2 regions of the Phyllobacterium sp. TAF24 genome follow, and region 2 is predicted to be linked to the other one. Evidence: predicted binding sites of a transcription regulator. Region 2 holds the regulator's gene; the other holds the start of a gene.
The links. Region 2 encodes LexA, which represses DNA repair genes until DNA is damaged. Its sites were predicted from a motif close to TGTTCNNNNTGTGTTCNG; they were not measured.
Positions count from the first base shown of each region.

Region 1 (5,260 bases), on a different contig from region 2:
GTAAAGCACCTACCTCGCTGTCATCTAGCATCGCTCTCTCCGTCATCTTAGCATCCCTCCCTCCGTCATCCTCGGGCTTGACCCGAGGACCCATCGTTGAGGTCAGTAATATTGCAATGTATCGGTACCGATTTTGCTTGTTTGCCGTGGGTCCTCGGGTCAAGCCCGAGGATGACGGAGGGAGGGATGCCCAGCATCTTTCATGATACCCAGCAACTTTCATGCAGATGAATGCTGGCAGCACCGGATCACTCCAGCACTGCCAACACAAGGCACTCTATTTATCCTCACAAAATGAAATGCGATTGCTGAACGGATCGGTCACATGCAACTCGCGGCCCCATGGAGCATCTTCAAGACCGGGTTTCATGAAGCGATAGTTCTTGGCGTGGAGTTCCTTATGAAAGGCTTCAATACCCTTCATCCGCACAAAAACCCGCGCACCGGGGCTTGCGTCACCGGAATGCTCGCTCAGATGCAGCGTCAAGCCGGAGCGTGAGACCTGGCAATAAAGCGGGAAATCGTCACCAAACCGGTGTTCCCAATCCAGCGTAAAGCCAAGAAAATCCAGATAAAACTCTCTTGCCTTGTCCACATCGAAAATCCGCAGGATCGGATTGGCAGGCCCGAAGGATACAGCATCCTTCCCGGCAGGTTCTTCTGCCGCAATTTTTGCTGCAAGCACGTTCCAGTTATCGAGACCGAACCCGGCCGCAACCAGTTCCAGACCATCACTGTGCGAAATATCGATATTTTTGGCAGCCAGTGCCTGTCGCAGCGATTTGGCCATCGCCTTGGCGTCGTGAAAAGTACGCATCGTCTATCCCTATCGTCATGTGAACGAGGAAAGTCAGTGCCCGCATTGCCGACCCGTTCACCAGACAAGGATGAAACGAAGCTTCTTTTGATACATTCACCTTGGGTTAGGAACCCGCGAGCGGCTGGCTGTATCTGCCTGCTTTATGGATAAGGGCAGTTTGGAAAGCAGTCAACAAAAAGCCTCCCGGACGGCAATCCGGGAGGCTTGTCATGCGGGGCTATTACTTCGGCAGCGTATAGGCGACGACGTAATCGCCCGGCTTGGTATTGATCGAGCCATGCCCACCGGCGACGATAACGACATACTGCTTCCCATCAGCCAGCGCATAGGACATTGGTGTCGACTGGCCACCGGCGGGAAGACGCCCTTCCCATAGCTGCTTACCGCTGGTCACGTCATAGGCGCGCAGGTAATTATCAACAGAAGCGCCGAGGAATGCCACGCCGCCAGCCGTGATGATCGGACCGCCAAGGCCGGGCACGCCGACCTTGAATGGCAGTGGCAGCGGCGAGGAATCATAGACCGTGCCGTTGCGATGCTTCCAGGCGATCTTGCCTGTGCGTAAATCTGCACCCGCCACGTAGCCCCACGGCGGTGTCTGGCAGGGCAGACCAAGCGGCGAGACAAACGGTCCCATCACCACCGCATAGGGCGCGCCTTCATTGCGGTTGAGGCCCTGCTCGCTGCCCTTTGTGCCAGCACCGGGCGCTGGCACGTCGGCGCGGGGCACCAGCCGCGAGGTAAAGGCGAGATAGGTCGGCATCCCGAACATGATCTGGCGTTCAGGATCAACGGCAACGCCGCCCCAGTTGAACACGCCGAAATTGCCGGGATAGATCAGCGAGCCCTGTAGTGACGGCGGCGTATACCGGCCCTCATAACGCAGCTTGAGGAAGTTGATGCGGCAGGCGAGCTGATCGAACATGCTGACGCCCCACATATCCTTGCCCTGCAAGGGTTGTGGCATGAAGGTCAGGCCCGAAACCGGCTGCGTCGGCGATGTGTGATCGCCCTCGATAGCACCGCCCGGTGCAGGCACTTCCTCGACAGGAATGATCGGCTCACCCGAACGCCGGTCGAGCACATAAAGATCACCCTGCTTTGTCGGACCAACCAGCGCCGGAACCGTGCCGGTTGCCGTATTCACATCGACAAGACTTGGCTGCGAGGGCACATCCATGTCCCACAGATCATGATGCACAGTCTGGCGCACCCAACGCAGCTGGCCGCTGTTCAAATCAAGCGCCACAATGGACGACGAGAATTTCTCCACATTGGCCGAACGCCCTGCCCCAAGCTGATCGGGCGTCTGGTTGCCGAGCGGCACATAGAGCAGTCCGAGTTTTTCATCGGCACTGGAAATTGACCAGCTATTGGGGGAATTGGCCGTATATTTCTGCCCTTCCGGCAGCGGCGTCGTCACATCAGGATTACCGGAATCCCAGTTCCACACCAGCGCACCGGTGTTGATATCGAAGGCGCGAATAACGCCTGACTGCTCGTGGATGGAGTAATTATCATTGACTGCGCCGCCGACAATAATCTTGCCCGCGGCAATAACCGGCGGCGAGGTGGAATAGTAATAACCGGCTGGATTATAGGGCATGCCGTTTTCAAGATGCACGGTGCCCTTGTCGCCAAAAGCCGGACAAACCTGGCCATTGGCCGCATCAAGCGCAATCAACCGTGCATCGGCGGTTGGCATATAAACCCGCTCTGCACAGGGCTGACCGGCGGCAATCGCCGTATCCGCATAATAGGAAACACCGCGGCAGGTCTGATGCTGCCGGTCATTATTGTCCTTCACCTGCGGATCAAAGCGCCATTTTTCCTTGCCGCTTGCCGCATCCAGCGCAATGACGAAATTGTGCGGTGTGCATATATAAAGCGTATCACGCACTTTGAGCGGCGTGACCTGATAGGTCGTCTCAGGCACATCAGTCGAACGGCGCACATCGCCGGTCTGATAGGTCCATGCCACCTGCAGATTGGCGACATTATCAGGCGTGATCTGCTTCAGCGGCGAATAGCGCTGGCCGTAAAGGCTGCGGCCATAATAATGCCAGTCATCATTGGGCACACCGCCAAGATCCGGCTCTGTAACGACCGCCTCCTTGCTGAGCTGGCCCGCGAGATCAAGCGGGTCCTGCGTCATGGAATAACCGGCAACACCAAGCGCTACCAGAACCGTCACAAACAGCGCAGCACTACCGGCTGCCGAACTTTCACCGCCTGCCCGCACAAGTTTGCCGCGCACCCATGGGGTCAGCAACCAGAGCGCGAGGAGAATAATCACACCGCCGCGCGGTGCAAGCTGCCACCAGTCAAACCCGATTTCCCAGATTGCCCAGCCAAGCGTGCCGATTACCAGCACCGCATAAACGAGCAAGGCGGAGGGTCGCCTTCGGAACAAGAGAATGGAGGTGAGAAGAAAGGCAAGAGCCGCGATGATGTAATACCAGCTGCCGCCAAGAGCGGCGAGCCAGACACCGCCCCCACCAAGGGCAGCCGCAATAATGAGAAAAAGGAGAGCCGTTAGAGTGATTGCCATGGTAGGGGTCCTTTCCAAGCTCAATCAAGATCGAATGGTCCTGACATGAGGCTGCGAACGGGCCATCGGCTGCCAGATTCCTCTTAATCACTAAGGCGTATGCCTTAATTCAAACCGGTGCAATATCGATGATTGAATTTTTCAATCGCAAGTTTCAGGGGAAACAATCAGGTAAATGCTGTATGTTCTTGCTTTGTATCGCATTGACCTAGTTTTTTGGTGCCGAATCACTACATTGGAGACAAATGTCCGGATTGCCAGACGATATTCCGTTTTTCGACGAACCTGATGCGCCTCGCCAGCCCTCGGGCATAGCTGCACGCGCCATGCAGGCGCGCGGCATGCCGCCTTACCTCAATGGCCTCAACCCCGAACAGCGCCTTGCGGTTGAAACCACTGAAGGTCCCGTGCTGGTTCTGGCCGGTGCAGGCACGGGCAAGACGCGGGTCCTGACCTCACGCATCGCCCATATCCTGTCGCTCGGCAAAGCCTATCCCAGTCAGATCCTTGCGGTGACCTTCACCAACAAGGCGGCGCGCGAGATGAAAGAGCGCATCGGCGTTCTCGTCGGCGGTGCGGTGGAAGGCATCCCATGGCTCGGCACATTCCACTCGATCGGCGTCAAGCTTTTGCGCCGCCATGCGGAACTGGTCGGTCTACGCTCTGATTTTACCATTCTCGACACGGATGATGTCATCCGCCTGATCAAACAGATCATTCAGGCCGAAGGGCTGGATGACAAGCGCTGGCCCGCCAAACAGTTCGCGCTGATGATTGATGGCTGGAAGAACAAGGGCCTCGGTCCCACGGAAATCCCTGAAGGCGATGCCCGCGCCTTTGCCAATGGCAAGGGCCGCGAGCTTTACACCGCCTATCAGAACCGCCTGAAAACCCTCAACGCCTGCGATTTCGGCGATCTGCTCTGCCATCCCATCCGTATGTTCCGCGCCTATCCGGATGTGCTCAAGGAATATCACGCAAAATTCCGTTATATCCTCGTGGACGAGTATCAGGACACCAACACCGCCCAATATATGTGGCTGCGCCTGATTTCACAGGGCTCAAAGAATGTCTGCTGCGTTGGCGATGACGATCAGTCGATCTATGGCTGGCGCGGTGCCGAAGTCGACAATATCCTGCGCTTCGAAAAGGATTTTCCCGGCGCCGTCGTGATCCGTCTGGAGCGCAATTACCGCTCGACGGCACATATTCTTGGCGCAGCCTCGTTCCTGATTTCCCACAATGAAGGCCGCCTCGGCAAAACCCTGTTTACCGATGCGGCAAACCCCGAAGACGCCAAGGTGAATGTCCACGCCGCATGGGATTCCGAAGAGGAAGCCCGCGCCGTCGGCGAGGAAATCGAACAGGCGCAGCGCAAGGGTCACAAGCTCAATAATATGGCGATCCTCGTGCGCGCCTCCTTCCAGATGCGCGAGTTCGAAGACCGTTTTGTTACCCTTGGCCTGAATTACCGCGTCGTTGGCGGTCCGCGTTTCTATGAACGGCTCGAAATCCGCGATGCCCTCGCCTATTTCCGCGTTGTCGCGCAAGGATCTGATGATCTGGCGCTGGAGCGCATCGTCAACACCCCCAAACGCGGTCTGGGTGAAGCAGCGATCCGGCAGGTGCATGATTATGCCCGCGCCCGCGATATTGGCATGCTGGATGCCGCTGCCGATCTGGTGCAGACGGAAGAGTTGAAACCCAAACCCCGCTCCGCCCTGCGCGAAGTGGTGGAGAATTTCCACCGCTGGCAATCCCTGATTGATTCTACGCCGCACACGCAATTGGCGGAAATGATTCTCGATGAGTCAGGCTATACGGCCATGTGGCAGGCGGATCGTTCGGCCGAAGCACCGGGGCGGCTGGAAAACCTGAAAGAACTCATC
Region 1 covers NZ_JBFRDN010000009.1:86,953-92,212, reverse strand. The annotation lists gene AB4Y96_RS10230 (glyoxalase superfamily protein) at 278-817, opposite strand; gene AB4Y96_RS10225 (glucose/quinate/shikimate family membrane-bound PQQ-dependent dehydrogenase) at 1,041-3,371, opposite strand; gene AB4Y96_RS10220 (ATP-dependent helicase) at 3,617-5,260, shown strand, end outside.
Region 1: the regulator LexA is predicted to act here: its motif matches at 3,555-3,572, upstream of AB4Y96_RS10220 (ATP-dependent helicase).

Region 2 (5,260 bases):
ATCTGCGCTGCGGACATAGCGTTCCGGTCACCGGAATGTTTGGCTGCCTTGCCTGATCGTATTGAATACTGGATTGCTGCCATGAAACTTAAGGAACTGGCCGACCAATTGGGACTTTCGCAGACAACAGTCAGTCGCGCCCTGAACGGCTATCCTGAGGTTAACAAGGCAACGCGTGAGCGCGTCAGTGAGGCCGCTCTCAAATTCGGTTACAGTGCCAATGCCAATGCACGCCGCCTCGCCATTGGTCGCATCGGTGCTATCGGCATTTTGATGCCGCGCGACCGCAGCGAACGCTTTGGCCCGCACACGAGCGAGTTTTTCTCCGGTCTGGCCGAGCAGCTTTCCCTGCATGAGATGGATTTGCTGATGAGCCCGAGCATCAACAATGATGAACTGGCAGCCTACAGGCGACTGATTTCCAGCAAGCGCGTCGATGGCATTATCATAACCGGCCCTACCCTGATGGATGAACGGGTTGCCATGCTCACCGAGGCGAAGTTTCCTTTTGTGCTGCATGGACGCACCAACATAACAGCGCCGCATGCCTGGCTCGATATCGACAATGCCGGTGCATTCCGTCAGGCAACATCGCATCTGCTTGATCTTGGTCACCGTCATGTCGCGATGATCGACGGCCTCAAGGGACATACATTTTCCGAGCATCGCGAAATGGGGTATCGCGAGGCGCTGGTGGAACGCGGCCTTCCCGTTGATCCGCGTTTTATCGTGCATGAGCGCTTTTCTGATGAGACGGGCTTCCACGAGGCGCAGCGGCTTTTATCCTACGCGCCGCATCCAACAGCTATCCTTGCCGGTTCCATGATGACAGCGCTTGGCGTCTTCCGCGCCATTCGCTCCAAGGGTTATGAATTGGGCAAGGAAGTCTCTGTCATCGCCCATGATGACGTTTTTCCCTATCTCAACGCCAGCAACATGGTCCCTGCCATGACGACAACCCGCTCCTCGATCCGCTCGGCCGGTTCGCGCATTGCCGAATTGCTGGTACGGGTGCTGGACGGCGAGCCGGTGGAAAACATCCACGAGATATGGCCCGTCGAGCTTGTCCTGCGCCAATCCAGCGGACCGCCCATCGCCCCGCGCCGTTAACCCAGTCGATGATGGTTACAAGTTCGGAGCTCTGAGCGATTCTGACGATAGGTGTTCTGCAGTTGATGGATAACATTCCCGAAATTGTCACTTCCACGACGAAACGAACCTTCATTTTCGCGCAGAATTTTTGGCATCGGCCTCCGCCAAAGCTCGTGTAGCGTCAACATAATCTTGAGCAGAGGCTTTCTGCCATAGTTCCTTGGCTTTGACCTCATCCTTAGCTAAACCGTCGCCTTGAAAATACATAAGACCAAGGTTGTATTGAGCCATTGCCAATCCCTGATCAGACGCTTTACGTAACCACACTTCGGCTTGCTCATTATCTTTTGGGATATCGACGCCAGTGATATATCTGAGTCCGAGTTCGGCTTGAGCTTGTGCGAGACCTTGGTCGGCGGCTTTTTTCAACCAGCTGAGCGCTAAAACATCGTCTTTGGTGACACCTTGGCCGGAAAAGTAATGTAGTGCGAGGTTGGCTTCGGACATCGCCAATCCTTGTTCGGCGGCCTTACGGTATAGTTCCACAGCTTTTTCATCGTCCTTAGCTATTCCGGTACCGCTTTCATATCTTCGCCCAAGCTCATTTTGTGCCACAGAGAGTCCTTGTGCTGCAGCTCGCGCGAACCATGCGACAGCTTGCACGTCGTCCTTTGGGAGACCCTTGCCACTCGTATATTGCTGGCCCAGATTAAACTCCGCCAGGGCCACTCCTTGATCAGCGGCTTTCCGGTACCATTTCACCGCATAGACTTCGTCTTGGGATACGCCGAGTCCTCGTGAATAATAAAGGCCGAGATTAAGTTGCGCGAAGGCATTTCCCCGATCCGCAGCTCTTTGAAACCATTTGACCGCCTGTACAAAGTCTTGCAGCGTGGCTCGACCTTCTTGATACATAATTCCCAGCTGAAATTGAGCTTCCGGAAGTCCTTGTTCAGCTGATTTTCGAAACAGGTCCAATGCTGTATGAATATCGGCTGATACACCGGATCCTTTGTTATAGAACAAGGCAAGATTATACTGAGCTCGGGCATCGCCAGCATCTGCGGCTTTTTTGTACCATTCAGCGGCCGATACAAAATTCTGTTCTGTCCCTAATCCGCGTTCATACAAGACACCGATTGTAAACTGAGCGTCAGTATCGCCATTCTTAGCCAGCGGTTGCAGTTTGAAAAAAGCCTTGTCGTAATTCCCGGCAGCGATATCGTTATTTGCACCCGCTAATCCACCTGCTACTGCTGGGGATGATATGGCAAGCACCAACCCTATCATCAGAGCTGAGCGTATGGATTGCATAAAGCTTCCAACTGACTGTCGCCAGATCACCGCAAGGTTTGATTTCATAATGTCCCCCGACACATAGGTCCGCCACATGTGTTCAATTTGGCAGACCCATCATATATAACTTGGCGACCTATCCAGCCAATACCAAATGCTGCGGTATAAACTTTGCTGATTCTAGGCTTTCAGTGCGGTGTTTGTTCACGGCAAACGTTATGCCCCACGGACACTGAAACGAACTGCTGAACAGATCATCAGCGCCAGAATGAAGCTAATTGCAAATTGTTGACCATCACGCCGAGCGTATGCAACGGAATATTAAGCACTTGTAGAACAATGCTGGAACAGATAGTGTTTGTTCTGGTTTTGTTTTTCCGATTCCCTGCTAAAGGATCGCCGATGCTCACGCGTAAACAACATGAACTTCTTCTCTTCATTCATGAGCGTCTGAAGGAGACGGGTATCCCGCCATCCTTCGACGAAATGAAGGATGCGCTGGATCTGGCTTCCAAATCCGGCATTCACCGGCTGATCACTGCGCTCGAAGAACGCGGCTTCATTCGCCGGCTTGCCAACAGGGCACGCGCGCTGGAAGTCCTGCGCCTGCCAGACTCCATTGCTCCGGGTCTCAACGCCCAGAGAAAGTTCGAGCCAAGCGTCATCGAGGGCAGTCTCGGGCGCAATGTTGCGCCGCCAAAGCCGCAGCCGCGTGCTTCCAACGACATGGATATGCCTGCCAATGTCAGCATTCCTGTCATGGGCCGGATTGCTGCCGGTGTGCCCATTTCCGCCATCCAGAACCAGACCCATATGCTGAGCCTTCCGCCGGATATGATCGGCAGTGGCGAGCATTATGCGCTTGAAGTTAAAGGCGACTCGATGATCGAAGCGGGTATTTTTGATGGCGATACCGTCGTTATCAAGCGCGGTGATACGGCCAACCCCGGTGAAATCATCGTGGCGCTTGTCGATGATGAAGAGGCAACGCTCAAGCGGTTCCGTCGCAAAGGAGCATCGATTGCCCTTGAAGCAGCGAATCCTGCCTATGAAACCCGGATTTTTGGACCGGATCGCGTGCAGGTACAGGGTAAACTCGTCGGACTCATCAGGCGTTACTGATCCGGATCGGCATCCCGTTCGCCGCTGTTCGGGATGCTCGCTTTTGTTTTTGGCTTATGTACACGTTCCGGCATGTTGCGTGCCGCTCGTGAGTGAACACGGTAAGTGTTCCATGGCCGATCTGGCGGTCCAATGGCATAGGTCAGGCTGGCTGAGATCAACCTTTGATCGAATGTTTGTTCGATCCTGGAAGCATTCATCGCTTCCCCATGCCCCTGTGTGACCGGCCCCTGTGTGACCGGGCCCAAGCGGATTTCCGCGGCGCCATTCAAAGCAAGATCGTGCAATGTGACCACCAATGTGCCGGGATTTGTGCACGCCGCATCCCTCCCCGCAAAGGCCAGCACGACAATATTTCCTTCACTGCAGGCTGCATTCTTTTGCGCCGGTTTATCCGTATAGGCGATGATGAGCCCGCCGGGTTCGCGCGCCGTACAAAGCTTGTCTGCGCATTCAAACATGCCGTTTGCAGCTTGTGCATTGGCCTTGACTGGTTTGATGATCTGCGCAAGCCCATAACCTTGCTGCCAGTTGTTCAGAATGAATGCGCCACCTTGCGACCGATTGATCATCAATGTTTCGCCATTACGCAGTCCCACCAGTCTGCCATCCTCCGATATGACAATATCCGGCGGTACGCTGCGCATCATGACGAGCGCGCCGATGGCCAATAGTGGCAGGCTGCACAGGCGCAGCCATGACGACAGGAACAGGAGGACAATCAATCCCGCACTCAGGAACAGCAGGCTCACTTGCGGCATTGGACCGAGATGGCCGCTGGGCGAAAGAGCCGCGACATGATTGGCAATAACAGTGAAGAGTTCAATCCCGCGCTCCATGACACGGAAGGGTAGCCAGTCCATATCGAAAGGCATGAGCAGCAACGCCAGAACGGCAAAGGGCATGACAAGGATGGATACCACAGGCAAGGCCAGCGCATTGCCGATCAAACCCAGTGGTGCCGTATTGTTGAAATGATAGACGGCAAAGATCGCACTGGCTGAACCGGCGACCAAAGACGTCATGGCGATGCCATTGATATGATCGATGATCTTGTCCGGCAATTGCAGAAGCAAACCATTGCGGCGTTTGCGTCGATTGTTCCGGGTTGCTTTGCGGGGTGACCACCAACCATAGAATGCGATCAGCGCCGCGGTGGCCGAATAAGACATCTGAAAACTTGGTCCCAGGATTTCATGTGGTGCGATGGCGATTGTAACGAGTGCCGCCAAGGCAACATTGCGCAATGAAAGCGCGGCGCGGTCCGCGATCATCGCAATAAGTATCACCGCCAGCATGACGAAGCTGCGCTGGGCGGCGACATCGAGACCAGAGAGTAGCAGATAAAATGCGCAGGCCAGCAGCGCGACAAAGGCTGAAAACTTCTTGATCGGATATCGTGCGGCGAATTCCGGGAAGAAGGCCAAGGAGGCACGCAAAGACCCCATGACGATGGCCGCAACAAGCGCCATATGGAACCCGGATATAGACAGGACATGCGACAAGCCGCTGAGCCGCATGGCATTGTTCGTCGCCTCACTGATGCCGTCACGCTGTCCGGTGATCTGCGATGCAGCAATTGCGCCCGGCTCGCCCTTGATCTGATGCTGAATATGGTTGGTGAGTTGCTGGCGCATGCCCGCCACCATCAGCAATATCTTGTCGGCGATCCCGGCAGGTTCCGTAAGCGATACAATTTCCGGCTTACCCAGAAAGAACCCGTTACCGCCGACACCATGGTAATAATTAT
Region 2 covers NZ_JBFRDN010000016.1:20,176-25,435, forward strand. The annotation lists gene AB4Y96_RS14880 (substrate-binding domain-containing protein) at 82-1,110, shown strand; gene AB4Y96_RS14885 (tetratricopeptide repeat protein) at 1,222-2,454, opposite strand; gene lexA (transcriptional repressor LexA) at 2,791-3,510, shown strand; gene AB4Y96_RS14895 (ComEC/Rec2 family competence protein) at 3,504-5,260, opposite strand, start outside.